3 regions of the Cobetia sp. PDI-23MA genome follow, and region 3 is predicted to be linked to each of the others. Evidence: predicted binding sites of a transcription regulator. Region 3 holds the regulator's gene; each other region holds the start of a gene.
What was found. The regulator LexA, encoded in region 3, represses DNA repair genes until DNA is damaged. The targets are predictions, from matches to a motif close to TACTGTNTANNTANACAGTA.
Positions count from the first base shown of each region.

Region 1: AC5WNJ_RS07045 (LexA family protein) is a predicted target of LexA. The motif match lies at 6,532-6,551, and genes of this name have one in related genera.
Region 2: recA (recombinase RecA) is a predicted target of LexA. The motif match lies at 7,661-7,680, and genes of this name have one in related genera.

Region 1 is NZ_CM183352.1:1,634,361-1,644,872, reverse strand. It holds gene AC5WNJ_RS07075 (LacI family DNA-binding transcriptional regulator) at 1-321, opposite strand, end outside; gene AC5WNJ_RS07070 (LysR family transcriptional regulator) at 318-1,304, opposite strand; gene aptA (omega-aminotransferase AptA) at 1,453-2,802, shown strand; gene AC5WNJ_RS07060 (CoA-acylating methylmalonate-semialdehyde dehydrogenase) at 2,925-4,415, shown strand; gene AC5WNJ_RS07055 (putative quinol monooxygenase) at 4,655-4,966, shown strand; gene AC5WNJ_RS07050 (glutamate carboxypeptidase) at 5,074-6,282, opposite strand; gene AC5WNJ_RS07045 (LexA family protein) at 6,571-7,032, shown strand; gene AC5WNJ_RS07040 (Y-family DNA polymerase) at 7,041-8,315, shown strand; gene AC5WNJ_RS07035 (NAD(P)H-dependent oxidoreductase) at 8,561-9,145, shown strand; gene AC5WNJ_RS07030 (response regulator transcription factor) at 9,292-10,068, opposite strand; gene AC5WNJ_RS07025 (aldehyde dehydrogenase) at 10,317-10,512, opposite strand, start outside.
Region 2 is NZ_CM183352.1:3,516,923-3,527,434, reverse strand. It holds gene pyrG (CTP synthase) at 1-84, shown strand, start outside; gene kdsA (3-deoxy-8-phosphooctulonate synthase) at 216-1,067, shown strand; gene eno (phosphopyruvate hydratase) at 1,170-2,459, shown strand; gene fdxA (ferredoxin FdxA) at 3,713-4,036, opposite strand; gene mutS (DNA mismatch repair protein MutS) at 4,296-6,875, opposite strand; gene AC5WNJ_RS14960 (CinA family protein) at 7,042-7,578, shown strand; gene recA (recombinase RecA) at 7,794-8,861, shown strand; gene AC5WNJ_RS14950 (regulatory protein RecX) at 9,027-9,671, shown strand; gene alaS (alanine--tRNA ligase) at 9,914-10,512, shown strand, end outside.
Region 3 is NZ_CM183352.1:947,244-957,755, reverse strand. It holds gene AC5WNJ_RS04130 (mechanosensitive ion channel family protein) at 1-684, opposite strand, end outside; gene nagZ (beta-N-acetylhexosaminidase) at 733-1,887, opposite strand; gene AC5WNJ_RS04120 (L,D-transpeptidase family protein) at 2,147-2,689, opposite strand; gene AC5WNJ_RS04115 (TetR/AcrR family transcriptional regulator) at 2,689-3,366, opposite strand; gene lexA (transcriptional repressor LexA) at 3,925-4,554, shown strand; gene AC5WNJ_RS04105 (hypothetical protein) at 4,730-4,969, opposite strand; gene AC5WNJ_RS04100 (DUF6586 family protein) at 5,222-5,701, opposite strand; gene topA (type I DNA topoisomerase) at 5,701-8,343, opposite strand; gene pyk (pyruvate kinase) at 9,117-10,512, shown strand, end outside.

The DNA of each region.
Region 1 (10,512 bases), 690 kb from region 3:
CACCCGCCCTTTCTGAGTGGTCGTCACCAGCAGGCTGTAGTGCGCCCGCGCCAGCGCGCCTTCCAATGCATCGATGAACTTGGCGTAGATCGGGTTCTCGAAGGTCGGGATCACGATTCCCAGAGTGCGCGACTGATGCTGAGACAGCACACGCGCGGCATTATTGGGCAGGAAATCGAGGGCGTCGGCCGCCGCCAGCACCTTGTCGGCCGTCTTCTTCATCACCTTTTCGGGATTGTTGAGTACCCGTGAGACCGTCGCGACCGACACCCCCGCCAGCTGGGCGACTTCCCTGACCCCGGCACGCCTGGGCTTGTTCATGGCTTGCTCTCCCTCGCCGCCTGCGCTCTTCGGGCCGGTTTCGCCTGGCGCAGGGCGTCCAGCTCCGTCAGATAACGTTCCAGCACCAGATTGGGTGGGCGACTCTTGCGCGTGATGGCGCTGTAATAAGTGACATAGGAATTGGCCACCGGACTGAGCGCCTGCATCTGGCCATCGCGCACCCAGCGCTCGGCATAGTGGGTGGGCAGATAGCCGAGATAGCGCCCGGAAAGCACCAGAAAGGCGATGCCCTCGCGGTCAGTCGCGGAAGCGGCGGCTTTGAGCGGTTCATGCAGCGCCTTGATCGCAGGCGTCTGCGCGTAGGCCGGTAGCACCGCATCATGCTGGCGAATCTCTTCCTCACCCACCGGACGCCCCCGCGCAAGGGTATCGCCCGCGCGGGGCTCGCGAAACAGCGCGTGGCCCCGCGCGCAGTAAAGGCAGGAGGTTTCCTCATAGAGCGAGCGATACTCGAGCCCCGGCAGCGTCTTGAGCGTCGGGATCACCCCGGTATGCAGGCGGCCATCCAGCACGGCACGCTCGATCTCGTTGGGGGGAATCATGCGGATGTTGATCATCACCTCCGGGCCGTGGCCCTTCAGCGCACTCAGCGCATCCGTGATGTGCATCTCGGGCATGGTGACCAGATTGTCGGTGATGCCGATGTTCAGCTCGCCCTTGAGCCAGGCATGCAGACCATTGATGCGGGTGCGAAAGCCCTCTGCCGCCGCCAGCATCTGCATCGCAGCTTCATGCACGTCTCTTCCCTCATTGGTGAGCGCGAAACCACTGCGCCCGCGCTGACAGAGCTTGAGGCCCAACCGCGCCTCCAGGTCACTCATCGCCATGCTGATGGCGGAGCGACTGATATTGAGCTCGATCTCGGCCGCCGAGAAACCGCCGCACTCCACCACCTTGCGAAAGATGCGCAGCAGACGCAGATCGGCATCGCCAAGCTGCCCCCTCATGCCGTCCTTGCGCATGGTCTGCCCTCCTGAATTCCACAACATAGAAAGTTAAGTAAATGCTTTCCTGAAGATAAAGACAATGACATTTATCTTACCAAAAGGACTTCCTAATCTAGTCGACAGGAGCCGAGAACCAACAACAACACACTCTGTGGGAGACATCATGACCGCCTTCGATACATCCCCTTCCGCTCAGGCAGGGTTGAGCCAGGAGCAGCTCGATGCCTACTGGATGCCCTACACGGCCAATCGGCAGTTCAAGCAGGACCCGCGCATCATCACCAAGGCGCAGGGGGCCTACTTCACGGACTCCCGGGGCCGTCAGATCTTCGATGGCCTGTCGGGCCTCTGGACCTGCGGTGCCGGCCATTGCCGTCCGGAGATTGCCGAAGCGGTCAGCGCGCAGCTGCGCGAGCTGGATTACGCGCCCGCCTTCCAGTACGGCCATCCCAAGGCCTTCGAGCTGGCGCACCGCATCAAGACGCTGATGCCCGAGGGGCTGGATCACGTCTTCTTCACCGGTTCCGGCTCCGAGAGTGCCGACACCTCTCTGAAGATCGCGCGTGCCTACTGGCGCAAGAAAGGCAAGCCGACCAAGACCAAGCTGATCGGACGCAGCAAGGGCTATCACGGCGTCAACTTCGGCGGCTTCAGCGTCGGTGGCATCGGCGCCAATCGCACGCTCTACGGTCAGGGAGTCGATGCCGATCACCTGCCGCATACCCTGCTCAAGGAGAATGCCTTCACCCCCGGCATGCCCAGGACCGGCGCCGAGCGCGCCGATGAGCTGCTGGAGCTGATCGCGCTGCATGATGCCTCCAACATCGCCGCCGTCATCGTCGAGCCGATGGCAGGCTCGGCCGGCGTGCTGCCGCCGCCAGTGGGCTACCTCAAGCGCCTGCGCGAGATATGCGACCAGCACGACATCCTGTTGATCTTCGATGAGGTCATCACCGGCTTCGGACGCATGGGCGCAATGAGCGGCGCCGAGGAATTCGGGGTCACGCCGGATATCCTCAACGTCGCCAAGCAGATCACCAATGGCGCCGTGCCGATGGGTGCCGTGGTCGTCAAGGGCGACATCTACCAGACCTTCATGGACAACGGCGGCCCCGATTACATGATGGAGATTCCCCACGGCTACACCTATTCCGGCCACCCGGTGGCGTGTGCCGCGGCGCTGGCATCTCTCGATGTGCTCGAGAATGACCAGCTCATCCCGCGCGTCCGCGAGCTGAGTCCGGTCTTCGAGAAGAAGCTGCACGAGCTCAAGGGCACCCGCTACATCACGGACATCCGCAACTACGGCCTGGCCGGCGCCCTGCAGGTCGAGGCCTATCCCGGCGAGCCGGCGCGGCGCCCGTATGAGATTGCCATGCACTGCTGGAAGGCCGGTTTCTATGTCCGTTACGGCGGCGACACCATCCAGCTGGGTCTGCCGTTCATCACCGAACACGATGAGCTGGACCGTCTGATCAATGCCCTCGGCGATGCCTTCGCCGCCCAGGACTGACGCTCGACGCTCAAGGCTGACGGTCGACGTTCAAGACTGACCATCAACATTCAGAACTGACGATCAACACTACTTCATTCATCGCCATTCATTTCACAAGTCATCTCAGGGAGACCCACCCAATGAAGACGCTCGGACACCTCATCAACGGCAACATCGATCACAGCGAAGGCCGTACCCAGGACATCTTCAATCCCTCCACCGGCGAAGTCGGCGGTCAGGTGCGCCTGGCCAGCAAGGCGACGGTCGAGGAAGCCATCGCGGCTGCCGAGGCGGCCTTCCCGGAATGGCGCAATACGCCGCCGATCAAGCGCGCCCGAGTGATGTTCCGCTTCAAGCAGCTGCTGGAAGAACACGCCGACGAGATCGCTCGCCTGATCGGTCAGGAGCACGGCAAGATCTGTCACGATGCGCTGGGCGAATTGCAGCGCGGCATCGAGAATGTCGAATATGCCTGCAGCGCCCCGGAACTGCTTAAGGGCGAGCATAGCCGCAATACCGGCCCGGGTATCGATTCCTGGAGCGAGTTCCAGCCGCTGGGCGTGGTTGCCGGCATCACGCCGTTCAACTTCCCGGCCATGGTGCCGCTGTGGATGTACCCGATGGCGATCGCCTGCGGCAACACCTTCGTCCTCAAGCCCTCCGAGCGCGACCCGACCTCCACGCTGTTCATCGCCGAGCTGCTGATGGAGGCCGGTCTGCCGGCCGGCGTCATGAATGTCGTCAATGGCGACAAGGAAGCCGTCGATACACTGCTGGACGACCCGCGCATCCAGGCGGTCAGCTTCGTCGGCTCCACCCCGATCGCTGAATACATCTACAGCCGCGCCGCGGCCAACGGCAAGCGCTGTCAGGCCCTCGGTGGCGCCAAGAACCACGCCATCGTGATGCCAGACGCCGACATGGAATACGTGGCCAATTCATTGAATGGCGCCGCCTTCGGCTCCTCCGGTGAGCGCTGCATGGCACTGTCCGTCGCAGTGGCCGTGGGCGATGACGCCGCCGACAAGCTGATCGCGCAGATGAAGCAGCAGATGGAAGGCCTCAAGGTCGGCATCTACAGCGACAAGGGCAATGATTTCGGCCCGCTGATCACCGCAACCCATCGCGACAAGGTGGTCGGCTACATCGACAGCGCCGAGCAGCAAGGCGCGACGGTGGTGGTCGATGGCCGCAATCCGCAGGTCGAAGGCGGCGAGAACGGCTTCTTCGTCGGCGGCACACTGATCGATGGCGTCACCCCGGAGATGACCTGCTACCAGGAAGAGATCTTCGGCCCGGTGCTGCTGGTCGTGCGCGCCGATTCGATGGAAGCCGCCATGCAGCTGATCAATGATCACGAATACGGCAATGGCACCTGCATCTATACCCGGGATGGCGAAGCCGCCCGCTACTTCAGTGATCATATCCAGGTCGGCATGGTCGGCATCAACGTGCCGCTGCCGGTACCGGTCGCCTATCACAGCTTCGGCGGCTGGAAGCGCTCGCTGTTCGGCGATCTGTCCGCCTACGGCCCGGATGCGGTGCGCTTCTACACCCGCCGCAAGACCATCACCCAGCGCTGGCCTTCCGCCGGCCTGCGTGAAGGCGCCCAGTTCGCCTTCCCGTCCTGAACCATCGCCTTCCCGTTCTGATCCGCGGATCATCATCTAATAACAACTGCGTCTGATAACAACTGCGCCGGACAGCCCTGCTGTCCGGCGCTTTCGTGTGCTCATCATGCAGGATCATGCCGGCAGTCAGAGTCAGCCCCTGCCCCTTGCAGTGGCCAGAAACGCCTCCACATAGTCGGGACATCTCATCACGAGAATCCCGACAACATCGGCGGTCAGTACCGTCACAAGGAGCCAAGATGATCTGGGTAATCGCCACCGTTACCGCCAAGGAAGGCCACGTTCAGGATGTCTTCAATGAACTCTGCGCCGTCGCGCCCACCGTGCGCGAGGAAGATGGCTGCCACGCCTACCATCCGTGCATGGACTCCGAGCGCGCCGCCGACAAGGACAACGATCCACGCCCCGACACCATCACCGTGGTAGAAGCCTGGGAATCCCACGATGCCCTGCAGGCCCACCGCGAGACGGAACATATGCAGCGCTTCCGCGACAATGCCGGTGACTGGATCGCCGATGGCGATATCCGCATCCTGAGCCCGGCGGGCTGACAGAACAGCATTGGGGAAGATCCAAAAAGCCCGGCCTCCAGGAGGCCGGGCTTTTTTATCGGGCTTGCCATCATGACGGCATATCATTTACCGCTATAGCCCCGGTTTCACTCCTGCGACTGTTCCTCGGACAACTGCATGATCATGCGTGTCGTCAGATAAAGGCGTGGTACGACGCTATCGACCAGCACGAACTCCTGATCGCTGTGGTAGCCGCCGCCGACGAGCCCCAGGGATTCGAGCACTGCCGGTTTATCGGAATCTGCATGATAGGCGTAGGCCGCATCCGTGCCGCCACCGATCTCGACCGCTTGCAGTGTCTGCCCCAACTCCTGATAGATCTTCTGGGCCTGCTCGGCCAGCTGCTGACTCTGCGGATTGTCAGGCAGCGGCGGACGCCCCTTCTCGAGGTGAAACTCCACTTCGGTATCATCGATCAACCGGTTCTTCGTGATGGCCTGCGCTTCTTCCAGGACACGCTGATACTCGCTGCTATCGAAGTAGCGCATATCACCCTCCGCCCTGGCATGCTCCGGAATCACGTTGCGTTTGACGCCGCCCTCGACGATCGTCCAGTTGAGCGTCGTCTCCTTGTCCGCATCATCAAGCTCATTCAACTGCAGCAGCTGATGAGACAACTCCATGATGGCGTTGCGCCCTTCCTCTGGTGCGCCACCGGCATGGGAGGCACGGCCTTTCACCTCGAGAAACGCATAGTTGATGCCCTTGGTGACGACGGTGACGGCATCGACTCCCGGGTCAGCGAAGGTAGGCTCGAATACCAGCACGGCATCCTGATCTGCCGACAGCTCATGAATCAGGTCATGCGAGCCCGGCGAGCCCTTCTCCTCATCAGGATTGAAGACAACCGTCACCTGGCCATAGTCATCAAACCCGAGCGACTTCAGCGCCTCGAGACTGTGCAGAATAACGGCTGCACCACCTTTGGCATCGCCCACGCCCGGGCCATAGGCACGCCCATCCTCGATACGGAAGGCACGCTCCGTGGCGGCGCCTTCATCGAAGACGGTATCGTAGTGAATCATCAACATGATCTTGCGACTGCCATCCCCCTGCAGGCGACCGACAATCGTATTGCCGCCATAGGTCTTGGCAGGGTGCGTTTCCACCTGTGCGCCAAGCGCTTCTAGATGCTGGGTCAGCATTGCCTCAACGTCATTCAAGCCTTCACGGTAGCCCGTTCCCGAATCCACGTTGACCAGTGTTTCCAGCGTCTCCAGCAGAGGCGCTCGCTGTTGCTCGACGGCATCCTGAACATCCTGATAGTCCGCCGCTTGCGCACCGGCACTGCACATACCGCATGCCAAACCCACCGCCAACATCGGAAGCCGCATTTTCCACCTCTAATATTGTTATATAAGGAATAACGAAGGTAAGGCGGATATCAGGCAAACGCAAATGCGAGTCCTACCGGGAAATTTTTTCCGCTAGCAGCTTTACCTGTCGTCCACCATTGAACACAGGTGCACCTCATCTGATCTGCGTCTCGTGAATGTGCAGCACTCGCAGGGATTATCGGTTGCCTGAGGGCTTCTCAGCGCCGATACTGTATAGGAATACAGTATCGAAAGGAGACCCCACCCATGACCGTATCTGCCGCTCAGCCGTCCCACGCCTCGCTGGCTCGCCCTCATCCAACGCCGGAACCCTGTGCACTGCCGCACCCTCACATCACGGGGCGCGCTGGCATTTCCGGCTTCCCCTCGCCGGCGGAGGATTACGCGGGGCGCACGCTGGACCTCAACGAGCGGCTGATCAAGCGCCCGGCAGCGACCTTCTTCATGACGGTGGCGGGTGACAGCATGGAAGGCTTCGGCATCTATGAGGGCGACACCCTGGTGGTAGACCGCTCCATCGATGCCCGCCCCGGGCATATCGTGGTGGCACTGGTCGAGGGAGAGGTGGTGGTCAAGCGTTATGAGATGATCGGTCAGCGCCCCTATCTGAGCTCCGGCAATGCGCTGTATCCGCCGGTCGCGATCTTCGACCTCGAATGCCAGGTCTGGGGGGTGGTGCGTTCCGTCATCCACGAATACGCGGTATGAAGACGCCAATGATCGGACTGGTGGACTGCAACAACTTCTATGCCAGCTGCGAGCGAGTGTTCGACCCGCGCCTGGAGGGCCGCCCTGTCGGCGTGATGTCCAACAATGACGGCTGCGTGATCGCGCGCTCCAACGAACTCAAGGCGCTGGGCGTGGAGATGGGCACCCCCGCCTTCCAGCTACAGCCACTCGTCCGTGAGGGGCGCATCCACCTGCTCTCCTCCAATTACGAGCTGTATGGCGACATGTCGGCGCGCGTGCGAGAGGTGCTGGAGGAATATTGTGCCGGGGTCGAGCCCTACTCCATCGATGAGATGTTCGTGCGTTTCGATGGCTTTGATCGCAACTCGATGCTGACGTTGAGCCGCACCCTGCACCGCAATGTCCGCAAGTTCACCGGCATCCCCGTATGTGTCGGGGTCGCGCCAACTCGAACGCTGGCCAAGCTGGCCAATCGCGCTGCCAAGAAGCGTCCGGAATTCGGCGGTGTCTGCGTGCTGGAACCCGATGAAGTCGGCACCCAGCGCCTGCTGGCCGATACGCCACTGGGCGATGTCTGGGGCGTGGGCCGACGTCTGGTCGAACGCCTGGCACTGCAAGGCCTGCACACTGCCTGGGACCTGCGCTGCGCCGACCCGCGCGCCATCGGCCAGCGCTATTCCGTGGTACTGGAACGCACCGCGCGCGAACTGCAAGGCACGCCCTGCTTCGAGATGAATGATGCCGATGACGCTCGCCAGCGCATCATGACCTCGCGCTCCTTCGGGCGCATGACCGGTGACTTGAATGAACTCAGGGATGCCATCCGCCAGCATGCCCAGCGTGGCGCCGAGAAGCTGCGCCATCAAGGCAGCCTGACACGCGCCGTGCTGGTCTTCCTCAAGAGCAATCGCCACCGACCCGACCTGCCGCAATACTCACCCAGCACCATCGTCGAGCTGCCCGCCCCCACCAATGACAGCCGCGAGATACTCGCCGCCGCGCAACAGGCGCTGGAGCATATCTACCTGCGCGGCTATCGCTTCATGAAGGCTGGCGTGATGCTGCTCGAACTCATCGACCAGCCACGCGAGCAACTCTCGCTGCTGGAAAGCGAAGAGGACATCGCCAAGCGCGAACGCAGCCAGCAATTGATGGCGACACTGGACGCCATGAATCAGAAGATGGGCCGCGGCACCGTGCGCCTCGGCGTCGCACGCCCCGACGCCGCCTGGCAACTGCGCTGCGCCCACCGCAGCGCCCGCTACACCACCAACTGGCAGGAATTGAAGCGGTTGCGTTAGTAGGCTTGGCCGAATGCTCTGAGCGTAATTTCGACCGCCACAACCATCAGCAATACAATCCCTTTCCTGGGCGTTCATACCGCAGAGAGCGTGAAGGGATTAAATGCGTAGATATCGCGCGCAATCTGATCGGATTGTTGCATCCACAGCAAAGGTGTTTTACGCCAGCGCCGCTTTATCAATGACTTGCGAACACTCATGCTGTACGCCATTGCTGAAAAGCCAACAGTTGTGGAGTACCCGGCATGAAGATTCTACTGATCAACGGCGGCAAGGCCTTCGCCCATTCCAATGGCGAACTGAACGCGACGCTGCATGAACTGGCGCGCGGTGAGCTGGCCGAGCTGGGTCATGAAGTGCGTGAAACCGTCATCGAGGAAGGTTTCGAGGCCAAGGCGGAAATCGAGAAGCAACTATGGGCGGACCTGATCATCTATCAGACCCCAGGTTGGTGGATGGGTCTGCCGTGGACCGTGAAGCAGTATCTCGATGAGATCCTGACAGAAGGCCATGGCGCCTTATATGCCAGCGATGGCCGGCATCGTACCGCCCCGACCCAGGGCTACGGCACGGGTGGCTTGATGCAGGGGCGCCGATACATGCTGTCACTGACCTGGAATGCTCCCATCGAAGCCTTCGATGAAGCGGGCAACTTCTTCGAAGGCAAGGGTATCGACGCTGTCTACTATCCGGTGCACAAGGCAATGGAATTTGTCGGTCTCGAGGGACTGCCGACCTATCTGGCCAATGACGTGATCAAGAATCCGGACATCCCCGCTTATACCCAAGCCTATCGTGAGCACCTTCGCGAGCATGTCGGCCGCGCCTGAAGGCTCGGGGCGTCATACAGTCTGAGCTGATGACGCCTCTCTCAAGCTCTCGAATACACGAAAGGCTGCCCATGGGCAGCCTTTCGTCGTTGAGTAGCCGTCATTCAGCCATCGAGTAGCGATAATCCGACGCTCGAGGACACCTATCAAGGCCCGACCTGGCTCAGTGCCCCGCTCTGGCGAGAGACGAGCGAGACGTGATCCAGAAACAGGCGGAACATCTGGGCCTGGCTCGAGACGGCAAGGCGCTGATAGATATGCTTGCGATGTACCTTGACGGTGCCATCGCTGATATCGAGCTCACGCGCGGCAGATTTGGTGGAGTGTCCGGCCAGCAACAACTTGACGATGTCCTGCTCACGCTGCGTCAGAAGACCATCACCAAAGCTATCGAAGGCGGCCTCTACCGGCTCATGATGCTCCAGGCGATCCACGAAACTGACGCCCTGCCACTTCCAATACTCGCGCGCGAGGGGCTCGATGATCGGTTGCAGGTTCTTGAGCGCCAGCAGTGATTTTCGAGTCAGCGGCAGAGAGGTCTCATGCAATCCCAGCGAAAATACCATCACGATGTCGCCGGGCAGTTGTATGAAGATGCCAATTTCATCCTTGAGCCCCAACGCGCCGTAATAATGCTTGTAGTACTCACTGTCTTCGAAGCAATCAGGCGCCAGCTCACTCAGGCGGTAGACGCCGGGACGACAGCTTTGCTGGGTCGAGGTATAGAAGGGATCCAATATGTAGGCATCGCCAATATAACGCTCTACCCCCTGCTGCCGACGCTCAGGAGGATAATTGTCGTAGATCAGGATGGGTGCGCACCCTTGCTTGTAGGTGCTGACCAGTATCGTGTCAAAAGGCAGAAGGTCGTGGAAGACGTCCTGCAGCAAGCGAGGGAATTCCGCCGAAGATGCCGATGTCATCAGCTTCGCCAGCACGCAATGCCAGCTCGATATTTCTGGAGCACACAACAACTCTTTGTGAATCATGAGCCGACCTTGGTGACGTATCGAGACATCCTAGCATAGCCAACGAAGGTATAACGCTGGCGCATCCGGAGCCATCACGCCCCGAACGCCAATGAAAGCGCCAGGCATGAGCCTGGCGCTTTCATTGCAAGACGCTTGTTCGTGTCAGAACGTCCAGTACGGCTCATTCCCGCCACCACCATTCAGGTAATGGCCAACCAGATGGACTTCGTCTCGGTATATTCACCGAGTGTCTGCAATGACTTGTCGCGGCCATTACCGGACTGCTTCACACCACCAAAGGGCATCGTCATGTCCGGCCCTGCCCAGTTGTTGATATAGACCTGCCCAGACTGCAGTCGGCGCGCGACACGAATCACCCGGTTGACGTCCTGACTC
Region 2 (10,512 bases), 1.4 Mb from region 3:
ACGCCGCGCGATGGCCATCCGCTGTTCTCCGGCTTCGTGAATGCCGCGCTCAATCACAAGGCGGCGCGGACTCGCGGCGAGTGATAGGGTGTTGAGCGGGCGCCACCTCGGGTGGCGCCCGCAGGTCTTCTCCGCGATGGTCGTAGGGCTTGATGCTCGCGAGAACATCATCCGGCAGACTGCCGATGGACAACGATTTGAGAGACGGTGCAGAGATGAGCAACGAACAACGCGTGATCGAATTTGCGGGTCTGCAAGTCGCCAACGATCGTCCGATGACGCTTTTCGGTGGCATGAACGTGCTCGAATCGAGGGAGCTGGCGCTGGAAGTCGCCGAGCAGTATGTCGAAGTGACGTCACGCCTGGGCATGCCGTACGTCTTCAAGGCCAGCTTCGACAAGGCCAACCGCAGCTCCATGCACTCCTACCGTGGCCCCGGGATGGAGAAGGGGCTCGAGATTCTGGCCGAGATCAAGTCGCGCTTCGGTGTGCCGATCATCACGGACGTGCATGAGCCGCATCAGGCGGCAGCCGTGGCGGAAGTGGCCGATGTCATCCAGCTGCCGGCCTTCCTGGCGCGGCAGACCGACCTGGTCGTGGCCATGGCGCGCACCGGCGCCGTCATCAACGTCAAGAAGCCGCAGTTCCTCGCGCCGCACGAGATGCGCCATATCGTCGCCAAGTGCGGTGAAGCCGGCAATGACAGGATTCTGCTGTGCGAGCGTGGCTCCAGCTTCGGTTACAACAACCTGGTGGTCGACATGCTCGGCATGGCCGAGATGAAGGATACGGGGCTACCGGTATTGTTCGATGTCACCCACTCGCTGCAGCGCCCGGGCGGGCGAGCCGACTCCGCTGGCGGACGCCGCGAGCAGGTCTTCGATCTGGCACGCTCCGGTGTCGCATTGGGGCTTGCGGGCCTGTTCCTCGAGGCGCACCCGGATCCGGACAATGCCAAGTGTGACGGCCCCTGCGCCCTGCCGCTGGATCAGCTCGACCCCTTCCTGCGCCAGCTGCAATCGCTGGATGCGCTGGTCAAGGGCTTCGCGCCGCTGAACATTCGTTGAGCAGGACTACTGGCCGTTCACCCCTGTGTGAGCGGCCTTTTTGCACTATGGGCAAGATGCCCGTCGTGGTGTTTCAATCCCCCGTGTAGAGGACGACACAAGATGGCCAATATCGTCGAAATCCGCGCCCTTGAGGTGCTCGATTCCCGTGGTAACCCGACCGTACAGGCCGAGGTCGTGCTGGAAGGTGGCCAACGCGCCAGTGCCTGCGCGCCTTCCGGTGCCTCCACCGGTTCGCGTGAAGCGCTGGAATTGCGTGATGGCGACAAGAGCCGTTATCTGGGCAAGGGCGTGCTGAAGGCAGTCGACGCCGTCAATGGCGCGATCCGCGAGCGCCTCGTGGGCATGGATGCACTCGACCAGCGCGCGCTGGACGATGCCATGCTGGCGCTGGACGGTACCGAGAACAAGGAATCGCTGGGTGCCAACGCGATTCTTGCCGTCTCTCTGGCGGCTGCCAAGGCGGCAGCGCAGGCCAAGGGCATCGAGCTCTACGCTCATATCGCTGAGCTCTACGGCCAGCCGGGTCAGTACTCCATGCCGGTGCCGATGATGAACATCATCAACGGCGGTGAGCATGCCGACAACAATGTCGACATCCAGGAGTTCATGGTCCAGCCGGTCGGCGCGCCGACCTTCCGTGAAGCACTGCGCACCGGTGCCGAGATCTTCCACGCGCTGAAGAAGGTGCTGCAGGGTCGCGAGCTGAGCACCTCCGTGGGTGATGAAGGTGGCTTTGCACCGAACCTGGCGTCCAACTCCGAAGCACTGGCCGTCATCAAGCAGGCCGTCAGCGATGCGGGCTACACCCTGGGCACCGATGTGACCCTGGCGCTGGATTGCGCGTCTTCCGAGTTCTACCAGGACGGTCAGTACAACCTGTCCGGCGAAGGCAAGAGCTTCGACGCACGTGGTTTCGTCGACTATCTGGCCGGCCTGGCCGCGGAATATCCGATCGTCTCCATCGAAGACGGCATGGATGAGTCCGACTGGGAAGGCTGGAAGATGCTGACCGACGAGCTGGGCGACAAGGTGCAGCTGGTCGGCGACGACCTCTTCGTCACCAACACGCGCATCCTGAGCCGCGGTATCGAGGAAGGCATCGGCAACTCCATCCTGATCAAGTTCAACCAGATCGGCTCGCTGTCCGAGACCCTGGATGCGATCAAGATGGCGCAGGCCGCCGGCTTCACCGCGGTCATCTCCCACCGCAGTGGCGAGACCGAAGACACCACCATTGCCGACCTCGCCGTCGGTACCTGTGCTGGCCAGATCAAGACCGGCTCTCTGTGCCGCTCTGACCGTGTCGCCAAGTACAACCGTCTGCTGGTGATCGAGCAGCAGCTGGGTGATGTGGCTTACAACGGCCTGAAAGAGATCAAGGGTCAGTAATCGCCTGTGATGTGAGGGCTCAGCGCCTAGCATTGCAGAGGTAACTTGCAACGGGGTCGTGCCTTCTGGCACGGCCCCGTTGTGCATTGCAGGCGATGATTGAGTGCGTTTGTGGGAGGGGCAGGAAACAGGCCGCTTTCAGGCACTGAATTCATGTAAGTCATCTCTTACAAATCCCGCAGGACAATCGAGACACTGGCTGCGAGTCGCCTGCGGATATGAACGTATGTCCTCCAATATGCATCTGTTTTTATTGAAAATATTTTCTTTGACGGCCTGTTCAGGTATAGCGGGTTAAGCGGTTTGGCTAGTTGCCTCGCCGGCGAATGCTGCCCAGAATGGCTACATGGACGTGAGGGTGCGGCGGGACACCGCAATCTCGGCAGGATGCCAACGGGATGATCAGAAAAGACTTGATGGCGAGACAGGACGTTTCGCCCCGCTGAGCAGGACGCTCGGCGGAAAAGGACCTGGCATGGACGTCGGTAGCAGAGAGCTGTATATCTTCGCTTGAAGGAGTCAGGCGAGAGATGCCAGGGAAGCAAGGATGGCGGGCATGACACCGGAGTGTGTCAAGATCAGGATGATCCGTCGGCGATGGGAAGCGCCACACAGGCAGGAAGCACGATAACGACACGGAGTGTCGAAGAGCCCCAGGCTCTGATATGCAGTCAGGAAGCTTGCTCTTCACAGGAAGTGACGGATGACGGGACATCATCCGCGTCAGGAATGATGGGGCAGACAGCGGCAGCATCAAGTGGCAGGAAGCCACGACAAGGATAAGTCGGACAAGGAATGTCGTGAGGCTGTCAGCTGCACAGGCAGGGAGCGGTACAGGCAGGACGCCGGGCAATGCATGGGCAGGACAGCAGGACAGGCAAATATCTGCACTAACGGGCATTGCGGTGGGACAGCTGCGCGAGCAGTGCTGCAATGCCCGCCACGCGTGACGGTGCGCCCCGAATGACAGGATGTCGTGAAGGGCAGGGACAGCACTCAGGAGTGCGATCCAGGATGGATCGACAGGGACACGCTTGGAGCGGGCGACCTTACGGGGTCGCCCTTTTTTATGTCTGGAGGTCGGGGGGGAGGAGTTCTCAGCGCGAGCTCTTCAGGCACCGGCTTCAGGCATCAGATACAGAAACGGCAGCGGCTCCCGGGGGAATCGCTGCCGTTTCTGTCGTCAGAGCCGAGCTGGCCCGGTCAGGGCGGGCAAGCCGCTAGCCACGCGAGATGCGGGTGACTTGAGGGGGTTACTGCTCCAGATACTCAAGCTTGCCGTCGACACCATCCCACTTCTCGGCGTCTTCCATGGCGTCCTTCTTCTCGCTGATGTTCGGCCAGACTTCGGCCAGATCGGCATTCAGCTCGATGAATTCCTTCTGGTTCTCCGGCACTTCATCCTCGGAGAAGATGGCTTCGGCGGGGCATTCCGGCTCACATAGCGCGCAGTCAATGCACTCATCCGGGTTGATCACCAGGAAGTTCGGGCCTTCGTAGAAGCAATCCACCGGGCAGACTTCCACGCAGTCGGTGTATTTGCAGCGAATGCAGTTCTCGGTGACGATGAATGCCATGCAGGTCTCCTGACGCGGATTGGCGTCTCTCTCGTAGGTCGTGGTCCAGGCGCCCACCATGTGCCGTCTCGGCGACATCATGGCCTTCAGGTTATAAGCGGCGCAGATGTTATAAGGCGTTATTCTAGTGGCGCTCTGCCGCCCCCGCAATCAGCTGGGGCGGATCGTTTTGGAATGGTGCTATGCCCGAAGGTTGCTGTCGAGCCTTGCCGCTCATTCTCGAGCCAGGCGCGCCAACGCTGGCTCGGTGTGAGGGCGCTCAGCGCTGACGGTGCCATTCGTAGATCAGCTCCAGCGCTCGCTTGGGGCTCAGGTCATCCGGGTCAAGGCCGTTGAGGGCCTCGACGACCGGATGCGGCGGTGCCGCGAACAGGTCATTCTGCTGCGGTACCGGCTGGCCCAGCGCATCCTCGCGTGCCACCTGCGGACGATCGATTTCCTGCTGCTCCAGACTGGTCAGCTTCTCGCGCGCGCGCAGGATGACGCTCTGCGGCACCCCGGCCAGCTGGGCTACCTGCAGGCCATAGCTCTGGCTGGCAGGGCCTTCCTCGACGCGGTGCATGAAGACGATGCCATCGCCGTGCTCAGCGGCCGTCAGGTGCACGTTGGCGACGGCATCGGCATGCTCGGGCAGCGCTGTCATCTCGAAGTAATGGGTCGCGAACAGGGTGAAGGCACGCGTGCGCGCCAGATGCTCGGCACTGGCCCATGCCAGTGACAGACCATCGAAGGTCGAGGTGCCGCGGCCGATCTCATCCATCAACACCAGGCTCTCGTCAGTGGCGTTGTGCAGGATGCTGGCGGTCTCGGTCATCTCGACCATGAAGGTCGAGCGGCCGCCGGCCAGGTCGTCCGAGGAGCCGATGCGCGTGAAGATGCGATCCAGCGGGCCGATGCAGGCGCGTGATGCCGGCACGAAGCTGCCGGTATGCGCGAGCAGAGCGATCAGTGCCGTCTGGCGCATGTAGGTGGATTTACCGCCCATGTTGGGGCCGGTGATCACCAGCATGCGCCGCGTATCATCGAAGCGCACATCGTTGGGAACGAAGGGATGATCGCTGACATGTTCGACCACCGGATGGCGGCCGCCTTCGATGTCGATGCCCGGGGTCTCGCTGAGTTCGGGGCGCACGAAATCGAGCGCGGCGGCGCGATCGGCGAAGGCGGTCAGCACATCCAGTGATGCCAGCGCACGGGCCGTCTGCTGCAGGCCATCCAGTTCGGTATTCAGATCATCCAGCAGGTGCTCATACAGCAGCTTCTCGCGCGCCAGTGACTTGGACTTGGCGGACAGCGCCTTGTCCTCGAATTCCTTGAGCTCGGGGATGATGAAGCGCTCGGCATTCTTGAGGGTCTGGCGGCGGATGTATTCCGGCGGGGCCTCGGCCGATTGCGAGCGCGGCAGTTCGATGAAGTAGCCATGCACGCGGTTGTAGCCGACCTTGAGGTTGCTCAGGCCGGTGCGCTCGCGCTCGCGAGTCTCGAGTGCGACCAGATACTGGCCGGCGTTCTCGGACAGGCCGCGATACTCGTCCAGCTCATCGTCGTACCCATCGGCGATCACGCCGCCATCGCGCAGCACCACTGGCGGGTTCTCGACCAGCGCCTCGCTGAGCATCGCGGAAAGTGCCGGGAACAGGCGGATGGCATCGCGCAGGTCGTCGATGGCGCTGCCTTTCTCGACGCTGGCGAGCACGGCGCGCAGTTCGGGCAGGGTGTTGAGGCCATCGCGCAGGCGGGCCAGGTCGCGCGGGCGTGCGCTGCGCAGTGCGACACGGGCGAGGATACGCTCCACATCACCGATACGCTTGAGCAGGCCGTGCAGCTCGAAGGGATAGTCGCCATCCAGCAGGCGTTGTACCGCCGCCTGGCGCTGGCCGATCTGACGCTGATCGCGCAACGGACGATTCAGCCAGCGCTTGAGCAGGCGCGAGCCCATCGCGGTCGCGGTGACATCCAGTACGTTGGCCAGCGTGTTGTCGCTGGTGCCGCCCAGGTTGGTGTCGATCTCGAGGTTGCGACGGCTGGCGGCATCGATCACCACCGAGTCATCGCGGCTTTCGACCGCCAGTGCGGTCACATGGGGCAGCCCGGTGCGCTGGGTATCGCGAGCATAGTCGAGCAGGGCACCGGCAGCCGTGACGGCGCGCGTCAGATGGCTGCAGCCGAAGCCGTTGAGGTCCTGGACGCCGAACTGGTCGCACAGCAGGCGCAGGGCTGTCTCGTGATCGAAGTGCCAGTCGCTCTGACGCGTCAGCCCCGGGCGCGAGGCCAGGCTGGCGGGGAGGGTACGGCTTTCACCGACCATGACCTCGGCAGGTGACAGGCGCTGGATCTCTGCCTGCAGCTCATCATCACCGTTGACCTCGAGCACGCTGAAGCGACCGGAGGACAGCTCGAGTGCCGCCAGGCCCCAGGTGTCCCCGTCGCGGTGCAGCGCTACCAGCAGGTTGTCGCGGTTGGCATCCAGCAGCGCTTCATCATGCAGGGTGCCCGGCGTGACGATACGCACCACCTTGCGCTCGACGGGGCCCTTGCTGGTCGCCGGGTCACCGATCTGCTCGCAGATGGCCACCGATTCACCCATCTTGACCAGGCGTGCCAGATAGCCTTCGGCGCTGTGATAGGGCACCCCTGCCATGGGAATCGGTGAGCCACCGGAGCTGCCGCGCGCCGTCAACGTGATATCGAGCAGTTGTGCTGCGCGCTTGGCGTCCTCATGAAACAGTTCATAGAAGTCGCCCATGCGATAGAACAGCAGCACGCCGGGGTGCTCGCGTTTGATCTTCATGTACTGCGTCATCATCGGCGTCATCTGGGGCGCGCTGTTCTTGGCCATGGCCATGGACTTCCTTGACTGCACTGCAATGGGAAAAAGCACACATGCGAGAGCACGGCATGCGGGATGCGCGATATTCTACGGACTGGCGCGGCCGGCTCCAATGCCTGTGATGTCTCATGCTCGCTGCCTTTTTCACCCGATGACCTCCACAAGGAGAAAGTTCGTGAGTCAATTGACTGGTACGGCCCCCGAGGCTGCGTGCGCGAATACCCTGGCTGAGCAGTTGCAGGCACTGGCAGTCGCGCGCGGCGTGCGCGTCACCACCGCCGAGTCGTGCACCGGAGGCGGGGTGAGTGCCGCGATCACGGCGATTGCCGGCAGCTCCCGCTATTTCGATGCGGGCTACGTGACTTATTCCAATGCCACCAAGCAGCGCTTGCTGGGGGTCAGTGAGGCATCGCTTGAAACTTTCGGCGCTGTCTCCGAGGCGGTCGTGTGCGAGATGGTGCGGGGCGCCTGTCGCGAAAGCGGCGCTGAGCTGGGGGTGGCCATCAGCGGCGTGGCCGGCCCCGGCGGGGGAAGTGACGAGAAGCCCGTCGGCACCGTATGGCTGGCGTGGGGGAGCGAGACGCGCCAGCAGGCACGCTGCTGTCACTTTTCCGGCGACCGACAGGCAGTGCGTGACGCCGCCGTGCGGGAGGCGTTGCAGGGCTTGATCAAGCGCGTGGAGGCCTTGCAGGTCGGCACCGAAGACGCGTGAGCCAGGTGCAGGCCCCGCGATGAGGGTGCTGCCTGAAAAAGCGCACCACCGGACTGGCAGAGCGACGCAACTTGCGGCATTATACTGTCCATGTATACAGGGTTTTGCCATGACACCTCAGCCGCTAGTCTGACGGTGTCTGCTCAGCTCCCAGTGACAGAATTCTCTATTCCAGGTGGCAGCCCGTGTGGCTCCGCCGTTCGACAGGAGGCCACATGGCAAAGGACGACAATCGTACCAAGGCGCTGAACGCGGCGCTGTCCCAGATCGAGCGCCAGTTCGGCAAGGGCGCCGTCATGCGCATGGGTGATGCCCCGCGTGTGGCCATCCCGTCGGTTTCCACCGGTTCTCTGGGGTTGGATATCGCACTCGGCATCGGCGGCCTGCCCTTCGGGCGCGTGGTCGAGATCTATGGCCCGGAATCCTCGGGCAAGACGACCCTGACTCTCTCGGTCATCGCCCAGGCGCAGAAGCAGGGCAAGGTCTGTGCCTTCATCGATGCCGAGCACGCGCTGGATCCGTCCTACGCCGAGAAGCTGGGCGTCAACCTGGATGAGATGCTGGTCTCCCAGCCCGATACCGGTGAGCAGGCGCTCGAGATCGTCGACATGCTGGTGCGCTCCGGCGGCGTCGATGTCATCATCGTCGACTCCGTGGCGGCACTGACGCCGCGTGCCGAGATCGAAGGCGAGATGGGTGACTCCCACGTTGGCCTGCAGGCGCGTCTGATGTCCCAGGCACTGCGCAAGGTGACGGGGCACATCAAGAACGCCAACTGCATGGTGGTGTTCATCAACCAGATCCGCATGAAGATCGGCGTGATGTTCGGCAGCCCCGAGACCACGACTGGCGGCAACGCCCTGAAGTTCTACTCCAGTGTGCGTCTGGATATCCGCCGTACCGGTTCCGTGAAGTCCGGTGATGAAGTCACCGGCAACGAGACCCGCGTCAAGGTCGTCAAGAACAAGGTTGCGCCGCCGTTCCGTCAGGCCGAGTTCCAGATTCTCTACGGCAAGGGCATCTATCACGCCGGTGAGGTGATCGACCTGGGTGTGCAGTGCGGTCTGGTCGGCAAGTCAGGTGCCTGGTACAGCTATCAGGGCAGCAAGATCGGTCAGGGCAAGGCCAACTCCGCTCAGTACCTGGAAGACAATCCCGCCATCATGGAGGAGATTGAAAACCAGATCCGCGCCCAGTTGCTGGCAGCACCGGAAGCCAAGGAAGAGCCGCAGGAAACCGCGGCCGCCGAGAGTGAGGACGATCTGGATATCGATCTCGACTGAGGATCGCTCCTGAGCAAGTACGCCGGCCGCCAGGCTGGCGTCAGCGCAGCGGGTCGAGAACGACCCGTTGCGCTGGTCCCAAGGCGCCCGCCCCGATGACTCGGAGGCGGGCGCCTTGCGTTCACCTCCCTCTATGCCCTTCTGCTCAACCCGGGGAGCATGACCATGCACGATGACAGCACATCACTGGGCGGGCCTGAGTATCAACCGCTCGACTCAGGCGCGATGACGCCGCAACGGCGTGCGCGCAATGATGCCATCGCGCGTCTGGCGCGCCGCGAACATAGCCGCCGCGAACTGCACGACTATCTCCGAGAGCGTGACTATCTGCGGGCGCTCAGCGATGACGAGTTGGCAGAACGGCAAGCTGCGGGCGAGGAGGGTGCACCGGCGGCCTTGAGTCGCGATGAGGTCGAACTGCTGATCGAGGAGGTGCTGGAGCGCATGGCCGAGGAAGGCCTGCAGTCCGATGAGCGTTTTGCCGCCAGCTTCCTGCGGATGCGCGTCCTGCGCGGGCAGGGGCCCAGGCGTATTCAGCAGGAGCTGCGCCAGCGTGGTATCGATAACGAGACGCTCAATGCCGTGATGCGTGCCGCCAGTGACCCGACGCCGGATGTCTTCGGTCATGTCGAGGTGGTGGATTTCTTCGAACTGGCGCGCGAGACGCTGGCCAGGCGCTTTTCCGGCCCCGGCGAGGGGCACAAGGAGCGCGCACGGCGCGAACGCTTTCTGCTCCAGCGCGGCTTCGACTATGAGCAGCTGCGCTATGCCATGGAGTCCGCCTGGAGTGATGAGGGGGAAGAAGGCTAGCTGGCGGGCGACTGTTTGGCTCTCATGGCGCGTAAACCGGCGCTTCAGGACATTTCCCCCCCTTTAGCTTGCGCGAACAGGCGTTATACTAGGTCGTCTTGCGACGGCACGGGGCAGGCGCCTTCTTTCATGCTTTTCATTGCACCTCCATGCATACCCACATGGATGAACATGCAGAAACCATGCGGAAGTCATGCAGAAGACCCCCGGAGCGTCTTTACGCACATCGCTACGGAACCTTTATGAAAAGCGCAGAAATCAGAAACGCCTTCCTGACCTATTTCGAGAAGCAAGGCCATACCATCGTGCCCACCAGCTCTCTGGTGCCGAACAATGACCCGACACTGCTGTTCACCAACGCTGGCATGGTGCCCTTTAAGGATGTCTTCCTGGGCCGTGACCCGCGTGGCTACAGCCGTGCGACCTCCGCGCAGCGCTGCGTGCGCGCCGGTGGCAAGCACAATGACCTGGATAACGTCGGCTATACCGCCCGCCACCACACCTTCTTCGAGATGCTGGGCAACTTCAGCTTCGGCGACTACTTCAAGCGCGAAGCCATCCAGTTCGCCTGGAAGTTTCTGACCGAAGAACTCGGCCTGCCGAAGGAGAAGCTGTGGGTCACCGTGCACGTCAGCGATGACGAAGCCCGTGACATCTGGTTCAACGAGGTCGGCATCGATCAGAACCGCTTCTCGCGTCTCGGCGAGGACAACTTCTGGCAGATGGGCGACACCGGCCCGTGTGGCCCGTCCTCCGAGATCTTCTATGACCACGGCGAAGACGTCGCCGGTGGCCCGCCGGGCAGCCCGGACGAAGATGGCGATCGCTACATCGAGATCTG
Region 3 (10,512 bases):
CTTGAAGGGCCGATCGAGATGGATCATCAGGGCGCCGAAGAAGTTGGCCAGCAGATCCCGCGCCGCAAAGCCGACCGCGATACCGCCGACACCGCCGAAGGCCAGCACCCCGGACAGCGAGACGCCGAGATTCTGCAGGATGGCCAGCCCCACCAGCACGACCACGACCGCACGCAGCAACTTGCTGATCGCCGAGGCCGTGGTGGCATCCATCGCACTGACATTGGTGCCGGGCGGCGGCATGGTGCGCAGCGCCTCGAAGCGCTTGACCATGCGAATCAACGCCCAGGCCAGCGCCAGCAGGGTCACGATCTGGCGCGCCGTGCCGAGGTATTTCTCGGCCCCGCCAAGGCTGAACTGGCCGGCGATGATGCCGAGCGCCAGCAACACCCCCATGCTGTAGAGCCAGAATGACACGGGATGACGCAGACCATGCACCAGGGCGTCATCCCACAGGTTGCGGCTCTTCTCGGCATGCGTCGCCAGGCGGGTGAGCACCACTCGCTCGATGAGATGCAGCAACAGCACCGCCACCAGCAGCAGAGCGAGATTGATGCCCCACAGCGGCAGGCCAAAGGTCTGCTCGACCCATTGGCGCAGCGGCTCGACCCATTGATTGATCATCTCTTCGGCAGGCGCTGCCAGCTTGTCGGCAGCAGCCTCGGTGGCGGATTGCTCAGCCATGGGAATTCCTTGCCAGTCTTCGACTCGAAAAAGGCACCGCGTGCCTGATTATTGCGCGCTACCGGACTCAGAGGCCGACCGTGCATCAGACGCGTCAGACGCCTCGGCGGTACCAGGCGTGCCCGAAGGCATGGCGACCTGCTGTGATGCCTGACTGGCCGCCATCGATTCGAGCCTCGCGTGAGTGCGCCGCCAGCGTGCCAACCCCACCAGACCATCAAGCGTCGGGCGAGCCCGCGCATAGCGCAGACGCGCCTGGCGCTTGCCACGGTGGCGCTGCTCATCGTCATCGAGGCTGTCGAGCACTTCGCGCGCGGCGGCAGGGTCATTGCAGACCAGCGCCATGTCGCAGCCGGCGTCCAGCGCCAGGCGCGCACGCTCTGCCGGGCTGCCTTCCGCGACGGCCGCCGCCATGCCGAGATCATCGGAGAAGATGGCGCCCTTGAAGCCGAACTCTTCGCGCAGCAGGCCCAACCAGCTGGGCGAAAAGCCCGCGGGACGTGCATCAAAATCCGGATAGATCACATGCGCCGGCATCACGCCGCCCAGGCGCTCGGCGAGGGCCGCGAAGGGCTTGAGATCATGCTCGCGCAGCTCGCGGAACGGACGCGGATCGACCACGCGCTCCAGATGGGTATCGGCCGAGATGCCACCATGCCCCGGGTAGTGCTTGCCGACGGCGGACATGCCCGCCTCCTGCAGCCCGTCGATGAAGGCGCCGCCCACCGCGATGACGTCTTCCGGCGTGGCGCCGAAGCTGCGATCGCCAATGATGGTCGAGCCCGCCACATCGATATCCAGTACCGGCGCAAAGGTGATATCACAGCCGATGGCTGCCATTTCCATGCCCAGCAGCCAGCCGGCATCGCGTGCCAGCCCCAGGCCTGCGGCCTGGGCGTCTTCGCCGCAGCCATCACAGTCACGCCCGAGACAGCACTGTGCCAGGCTGCGCATCGACGGCAGGCGTGTCACGCCCTCACGCAGACGCTGGACGCGCCCGCCTTCCTGATCGATGGCGATCAGCAGGTGGGGATTGACGCTGCGAATCTCGCGGCTCAGCTCCAGCACCTGCTCGGGAGAAGCACAGTTGCGCGCAAACAGGATGACGCCCCCGACGGCAGGACGTGCCAGCAGTTCACGTTCGTCGCGGGCGAGAGTCAGCCCCGCAACATCGACCATTACGGAGCCCAGTGGCTGTGTCATGTCATCCTTCCTGTCCATGGCCTGCGGCAGTGATATCCCATGCAGAGAGAGATCACGGCCGCCAGGACTTCATGTCTTTTACGGGGCTCGGCAGCCTGGAAGAAACGCGATGAATCAGGCTGCCAGCGCGAGGAAAGGCGCAATTCTAGCCGACTGAACCCCTATCGAACAGTCGCGGCCAGCTGCGCCCCGGCAAGGGGCTGTCACGCAAGTTCCGGTGACAGCTCATGGAGGGTATCAGACTCGGGCCCCAGCGCCTTCAGGGATGCAGCAGCACCGGAGTGCCAGGCACAGCCTCGGCAAAGAGTCGCAGCAGGTCATCATCGCGCAAGCGAATGCAGCCATGGGACGCCGCTACCCCCATGGGCTCCGTGCTGGGCGTGCCATGAAAATAGATATAACGGCGCAGGCTATCGACCCGCTCACCGCGAGCATTGCGACCGCGGTTGATGCCCGGCTCGCGGCCACTGAGCCATAGAATGCGCGTCAGGATCCAGTCACGCTCTGGATGCTCCAAGGCAAGCTCGGGGGTAAATACCTCGCCCGTGAAGCGCCGTCCACGATAGACGGCGCCACGCGGGTTGCCTGCCCCGATGGCGGCACGAATCACATGCCAGCCGCTTGGCGTGCAACCGCTGCCATCGAGCTCGCCGATACCGTTGAGGCCGCTGGAGATCGCGCAGGCGTATACCAGCGCGTCAGGGGCAGCCACGGAGGGCGGCGCATCACGACTGCCACTCGGCGCGTCATTGCGTATCTCAAGGCTCTGGCGCGCGAGATCCACTGCTACCCAGCAGGCCATCAGCTGGCCGCCTGGGTGACCGCCTCACCATCCCCGAGTGAGGCCGGCAACGGCGCTGCCATCGCCGCTACCACCACCGGACGCATGTGCTGGATCAGCTCACGCACCGTGGTGTGATGGCCGTACTCGGCCTCCTCGATATCCCGCAGTGCATCCAGGCCCGAGAAGGTGAAGATCACGCTGCCGAGCATGAAGTGCAGGCGCCAGAAGCGCTCGTTGTCCGGCAGATCAGGCGTCGCCAGCTTCAAAAGCTCGGCGAAGCGACTGAAGACCGTGCCGTAGTGCTCGCGAATATAGCGCCGCATGTGGCCCTGACCCTGGGTGTAGGCAAGCCCGAGCAGGCGCATGAAGGTACGCAGGCTGTTGCGCTCGGCCGGCACCTCCAGCACGGTACGCGCCATCACCTCCAGCAGGACCTCCAGCGGCACCTGACGCCCGGCGTATTGCTTCTCGACACTGTCGAGTGCCGCGTGGAAACGCTCACTGAACGGATCGAGATAGCGCGCGAAGACCGCCTGGATCAGCGATTTCTTGGAGCCGAAGTGGTAGTTCACCGCCGCCAGATTGACCTTGGCCTTGCTGGTGATGTTGCGCAGTGAGGTCTCGGCGAAACCACGCTCGGCGAACAGCACCTCGGCAGTATCGAGGATGCGGGTAACGGTATCGGTCTGGGCCATGGGCGGAACCCTTGTCAGGTAGAAGAGGACTGGAGTCGTAGGTCACGACGCAAGCGCCGCGCGGCGACTCTCTCATGAGGTGGTGCAGGTTCACCGGAAGGCCACGTACGATATCGGCTCGTTTGATCACGACACACGTGAGTACGACACAAGTGAGTACGACACATCCGAACACTGCCATCGGCGAACATCCGTTTGAAACACTTTGATTCTAGCGCGCCATGCCATGACTGACAATTCTCTCGCGTTTCAAACGCCAGAGGTTTAGCTGAGCCTGATATTCCTTCAATGCAGACCGTGCCGATTCAAGGACTCGTCGTGCTCGGTGACAGCCCCCCCCCCCGCAGGGCCACACCGGATTGACCTCGCGACAGCTTGCCTTGGATATCGACAAGCCAAGTCGGCAGACGGCGATATCTCGACGACTACCTGCCCTTTGAGGCCTCCACACAAGCCAGGATGCCTTGCATGACTGCCATGACTGGATACAATGACAGTTGTATGGATGCACACCCCGTGCCGTCAGCTCAAGATGCCGCCCAGGCCAAAGGCAATGCCATGACCCAGCCGCTTACTCCGCGCCAGCAGGATGTCTTCGACTTCATCATCAAGACCATCAAGTCCTCTGGCTACCCGCCGACGCGGGCCGAAATCGCCCAGGCGCTGGGCTTCCGCTCGCCGAATGCCGCCGAGGAGCATCTGCGTGCCCTCAAGCGCAAGGGCGCCATCGAGATGGTGCCGGGCACCTCACGCGGCATTCGCGTGCCGTCGCTGGCTGAAGTCGACGACAGCGCCAACGATGGTCTGCCGGTGATCGGGGAAGTGGCCGCCGGCAGCCCGATTCTTGCCAGCGAGCATATCGACCGTCACTGCCCGCTGCCGAGCGACTACTTCTCGCCGGCTGCCGACTACCTGCTGCGTGTGCGCGGCGTGTCGATGAAGGATGTGGGAATTCTGGAAGGCGACCTGCTGGCCGTGCATCGCACCACCAGCGTGCGTGACGGACAGATCGTGGTGGCACGCCTGGGAGATGAAGTCACCGTCAAGCGCTTCCGCCGTGACGGGCACTACGTGTGGCTGGAAGCCGAGAACGAGGACTTCTCGCCGATCAAGGTCGATCTGCGCACGGACAGCCTGGAGATCGAGGGTCTCGGGGTAGGCGTCATCCGCGATGGTGGCCTGCACTGAGGCCTTGACCAGCTGCGCCTTGAGCAACCTAGCGTTGCCCAGCAGCACTTTTCCATCAGGGCTTTTCTCGCAGAGCTTTTCTCGCAGAGCCCTGAGCAACGGAAAAGCCGCACGCATCGCACAAAAAAACCCGCCTCAAGGCGGGTTTTTTTGTGCGTGAAGCACGAGCGATGAATCAGTGCACGATGCCTTCTGACTGCTCATCCTCGTCTTCTTCCCCATCCCAGAGTCGAGTCCGGGTGATGGCGTGGTCGATCATCTCACGCGCGACCTCGAAACGATTGTCACGCAGCAGATCAGCGGCCTCGTCCGAAATGCGAATGCTGAGCAGCGGCTCACCTTCGCTTTCCGCGGCGCGCAGAATCACTTCACCATCTTCCATTTGCACAATTTCAAGTACGGCGGGATCGGACACGTCATTCCTCCTGCACGGCATCTCGCGAGATACCGGCGTCGTTGTAATCGTCAGCGCGACGGCTGGCAAGCCCGTCACCGCGTTGCCATCAGCGACGCAGAAAAAAGTACGACCACAGCCAGAGCCATGGTCGTACCGGAGAATGCAGGGCTTGCCACAATGCAATCAGTCTAGCACCCGTGAAGGCGAAACGTCACCCGATTGCCATGCGCCAGTCACCACCAGCGTGCAGCACCAGATCAACGCCTTGACCTACCACTCGACACTCGACTCGCGCAGCTGCGGCAGCAGCGCCTTGAATGCCGTGATGGCGGCGCTGAGACGCTCGGCCAGCGAGGCGCTCGAGGCTGCCGCGATGATCAGACCATCACCCCGCGAACGCGATTCCTCGCGGCGAGCGACGCCACCCTCTTCATGCAGACGGGTCACATCCGCGATCAGCTCAGACAACCAGCTGTCAGGACGCTCAAGCAGGCTGCGCAGCTGCTCGACCTCGGCAATGGGCGTCGGTGGTGTGGCCAGGCGCTCGCGCCAGCTACCCTCTGGCCAGCGCGCCGTCACGGCACACTCTTCCAGCAATGACGCCAGCGCCAGCTCCAGCAGGGCGAGCGCGCCCTCTTCACCGGCCATGCGACGCGCCACGGCATGCTCATCGTCGCCAGAGACCGCTGATTGGGCCAGCAGCAACTCGGCCTGATACAGCAGCTGATTGGTACGGGCACGCTGGCTCATCAGCTCTTGGCTCCCTTGCGCTTGTCCTCGACGACCCAGCGGCCGTTGTCGTAGGTCGCCTTCCAGCCGGTCGCCTTGCCTTCCTCATCGGTCATGACGTACTGAGCCTTGACCTTGCGCGAGAAGCGAATCTGTGCCGGACGTCCATCCGGGTCCTGATCCGGGGCCTCGAGAATGAAGTGATACTTCTCCGGCAACTCGTCGGCGTGCGCCTTGAGCTCCTTGACCAGCGGCGGACGCGTCTCGCGATTCTTGGGGAACTGGCTGGCCGCCAGGAACAGACCACTGGCGCCATCGCGCAGCACGTAGTGGTCCTCGACCTTGACGCAGGCAAGTTCCGGCATCGGAATCGGGTCCATCTTCGGCGGCGCCACTTCACCGGACTTGAGCAGCTTGCGGGTGTTCTTGCAATTCTCGTTGGTGCAGCCGAAGTACTTGCCGAAACGCCCGGTCTTGAGCTGCATGTCGGAGCCGCACTTGTCGCACTCGATCACCGGGCCATCGTAGCCCTTGATGCGGAACTGACCTTCCTCGACCTCGTGACCGACACAGTCCGGGCTATTGCCGCAGACGTGCAGCTTGCGCTGCTCATCGATCAGGTAGCTGTCCATCGCGGTGGCGCAGATCGGGCAGCGACGCTTGGCGCGCAGCGCATCCGTCTCGGCATCTTCACCGGCATCGGCCGCCACGGCTTCATCGCCCGGCAGCAGATCGATGGTGGTCTTGCAGCGCTCCTTGGGCGGAAGGTTGTAGCCGGAACAGCCCAGGAAGACCCCGGTCGAGGCGGTACGAATCTGCATCTCACGCCCGCAGGTCGGGCAGGCGATGTCCGTCGGCACCGGCTGGTTCGGACGCATGCCCTCTTCGGACTGGGCGTGGTCCAGCTCGGCCTTGAACTCGGCGTAGAAGGTGTCCAGCAGCTCGCGCCAGTTGCGCCCGCCGTTGGCCACCTCATCGAGGTAGTCTTCCATGCGCGCCGTGAAGCCGAAGTCCATCAAATCCTTGAAGGACTCACTGAGGCGATCGGTGACGATGTCGCCCAATTTCTCGGCATAGAAGCGACGGTTTTCCAGCGCCACGTAGCCACGGTCCTGGATGGTGGAGATGATGGCGGCATAGGTGGACGGACGACCGATACCACGCTTTTCCAGCTCCTTGACCAGGCTGGCCTCGGTGTAACGCGCCGTGGGCTTGGTGAAGTGCTGCAGCGGCTGCAGCTCGACCAGGTCCAGCGTCTCGCCGATGGCAAGATCCGGCAGCGACTGGTCCTCTTCCTTCTTGCCCATCGGTTTCATGACACGCGTGTAGCCGTCGAACTTGAGCACACGGCCCTTGGCGCGCAGCTCATAGCCATCCACTTCGATGGTCAGCGTGGACGACAGGTATTCGGCCGGCAGCATCTGACAGGCCACGAATTGGCGCCAGATCAGCTCATACAAACGCTCGGCATCACGCTCCATGCCGGCGAGGTCGGTGGCACGACGCGTCACCTCGGAAGGACGAATCGCCTCGTGCGCCTCCTGGGCGCCCTCCTTGCTGGAGTAGACGTTGGCCGCTTCCGGCAGATAGTTGCTGCCGTATTCCTCGCTGATGAAGTCACGCGCCGTGGCGACCGCGTCCGCCGACAGGTTGGTCGAGTCGGTACGCATGTAGGTGATGTAACCCGCTTCGTAGAGACGCTGGGCCATCATCATGGTCTTCTTGACCGAGAAGCCGAGACGACCACTGGCCGCCTGCTGCAGGGTCGAGGTAATGAACGGCGCATTCGGCTTGGAGCGTGTCGGCTTGTCTTCACGATTGGTGATCGCGAGTCTGGCCGTGCGCAGCGCCGCGATACGATCCATCGTCTCCTTCTCGCTGGTAGGACGGAAGGCCTTGCCATCCTGACGTGCCAGCTCGAAACGGATCGCCTCACCACTGGCGGCGGCCAGCTCGGCGTGGACATCCCAGAACTCTTCGGGGATGAAGGCGCGGATCTCGCGCTCGCGCTCGACGATCAGACGCACGGCGACCGACTGCACACGACCGGCGGACAGACCACGGGCGACCTTGGCCCACAGCAGCGGCGAGACCATGAAACCCACGACGCGATCCAGATAGCGGCGCGCCTGCTGGGCATGCACGCGGTCCATCTTCAGCTCACCCGGCTCATCGAAGGCTGCCGTGATCGCCTTCTTGGTGATCTCGTTGAACACCACGCGCTTGTAACGCGAATCGTCGCCACCGATGGTCTCGCGCAGGTGCCAGGCAATCGCCTCACCTTCGCGGTCCAGATCCGTCGCGAGATAGATGGTGTCGGCCTTCTCGGCCAGACGCGTCAGTTCGGAGACAACCTTCTCCTTGCCGGGCAGGATCTCATAATGCGCCTCCCAGCCATTCTCCGGGTCGACCCCCATGCGGCGGATCAACTGGATCTTGGCCTTCTGTGCCTTGTGAGCCGCCTTGGCCTCGGGCGACATCTTGCGAGTCTCCGCCGCCTGACGGGCACGTTCCTTGGGGTCGGTGGCCTGCTTGCCGCTCCCGCTGGTCGGAAGGTCGCGGATGTGCCCGACACTCGACTTCACCACGAAATCGTTGCCGAGATACTTGTTGATGGTCTTGGCCTTGGCGGGCGACTCGACGATCACCAGTGACTTGCCCATGGTTGCTCGCATCTCCTGGCCAGCGCTGATTGCGCCGGCGAATGACTCGTCGCGCTGGGTTTTGTCCCAGCCGAAAAATGCGCCTACCCTACCCCAGCATTTCAGCGCTGACCAGCAATGTTGAGAATGACGCCTCGTCAGGGCGGCTCGACAGGGCGCCTCTGCGACAGCCTCGAGACATGCCCTGCCACCCGCCACGTCAGCATGCAGCATGCGCCGAATGACATCGACAGCCGCCAGGCGTGTGATCGTGGGCAATCCGGCCTTCGAGCCGGGTTTGAGCATAGGTCATCGACGTATGGCAGCGATCAACGGGCCCGGTATACGGGGCCGGTGCAGGGGCTGAGCTGGACCGATGAGCGGAAATTTCGCTCAGCAGGGTATTGCCACTATATAGGTAGCACTGGAATGGCTGTCAGTGAAAGCCAGCCGGCGGACATTGGCGTGACGGGGCGGTCACCACGACACTGATGCAAAGGACATGCGATGCCTGGCCGTCAGGCGTCGAAATGACGGGCCGCGCCCGCATGGCGCAGCGCTGCATACCCTCACGCCCCCGCCCATGTCCGCGTACCCGCGACAACGTATTCGCAACAATCGCTCGGCAGACTTCACGTCACCCCTTGCAGTCCCGATCGTGATCACGAGAATGGACAACGACAGCCGACGATACTCGACAGGCTCCCTTTCAGCCTTCAATGTAGTAAAATGACAACAACCTGGTTTGCGTTTTCAGCCAGTCCATCACGCCAGTGTTCAAGGAGTATGCTTTCATGCCGCACGCGTTCAACGGCCCGATCCGCCGCACCAAGATTGTCGCCACTCTCGGCCCTGCCAGTGACAAGCCGGGTGTGCTCGACGCGATGATTCGTGCCGGAGTCGATGTGGTACGCCTCAACTTCTCCCACGGTAGCCCCGAAGATCACCGCATGCGCGCCGAGGCCGTACGCCAGGCCGCAGCCGCCCAGGGCCGCAGCGTCGCCGTGCTGGGCGACCTGCAGGGCCCGAAGATCCGCATCGCGCGCTTCAAGGATACCGCCGTCAAGCTGAGCGAAGGCCAGCCGTTCATCCTCGATGTCGGCCTGGGCCGCGATGAAGGTACCGCCGAGCGTGTCGGCTGTGACTACCAGGAACTGGCCGATGACGTGGCCGCGGGCGACGTGCTGCTGCTCGACGATGGCCGCGTGGTGCTTGAGGTCAAGGAGCTCAAGGGCAACGAGATCCACACCACCGTCAAGGTCGGCGGCAAGCTGTCCAACAACAAGGGCATCAACAAGCAAGGCGGCGGCCTGTCTGCCGAAGCCCTGACCGACAAGGACAAGGCTGACCTGAAGACCGCCATCGATATCGGCGTCGACTATCTGGCCGTGTCCTTCCCGCGCAGCGGCACCGACATGCAGCTGGCCCGTGAGCTGCTGGGCGAGGAAGGTCGTGACATCGGCCTGATCGCCAAGGTCGAGCGCGCCGAAGCCGTGGCCGACGACGCCGTGCTGGATGGCATCATCCTCGCCAGTGAAGGCGTGATGGTGGCGCGTGGCGATCTGGGCGTCGAGATTGGCGATGCTCAGCTGATCGGTGTGCAGAAGCGCATGATCCGCCGCGCGCGCAGCCTCAACCGCGTGGTCATCACAGCCACCCAGATGATGGAATCCATGATCAGCGCGCCGCTGCCGACCCGCGCCGAAGTCTTCGACGTCGCCAATGCCGTGCTCGACGGCACCGACGCCGTGATGCTGTCGGCCGAGACCGCCGCCGGCGACTTCCCGGTCGAGACAATCGAGACCATGGATCGCGTCTGCCTGGGCGCCGAACGTGAGCGTGCCGCGCAGGAATCCCAGCACCGCATCCACGAAGGCTTCAGCAAGACCGACGAGACCATCGCGCTGTCCGCGATGTATGCCGCCAACCACCTGACCGGTGTCGTGGCCATCGTGTGCATGACGGAATCCGGCTATACCCCACTGATCGCCTCACGCATCCGCTCCGGCCTGCCCATCGTCGGCCTGGCACAGGACCAGAAGACCCAGCGTCGCATGGCGCTCTACCGTGGCGTGGTGTCACTGCCCTTCGATTCCAGCGAATTGCCGGCGGCGGAAATCAACCGCCGAGCCATCGCGGAGCTGGAAGCTCGCGGCATCGCGACTCGCGGTGACCTGGTGATCCTGACCC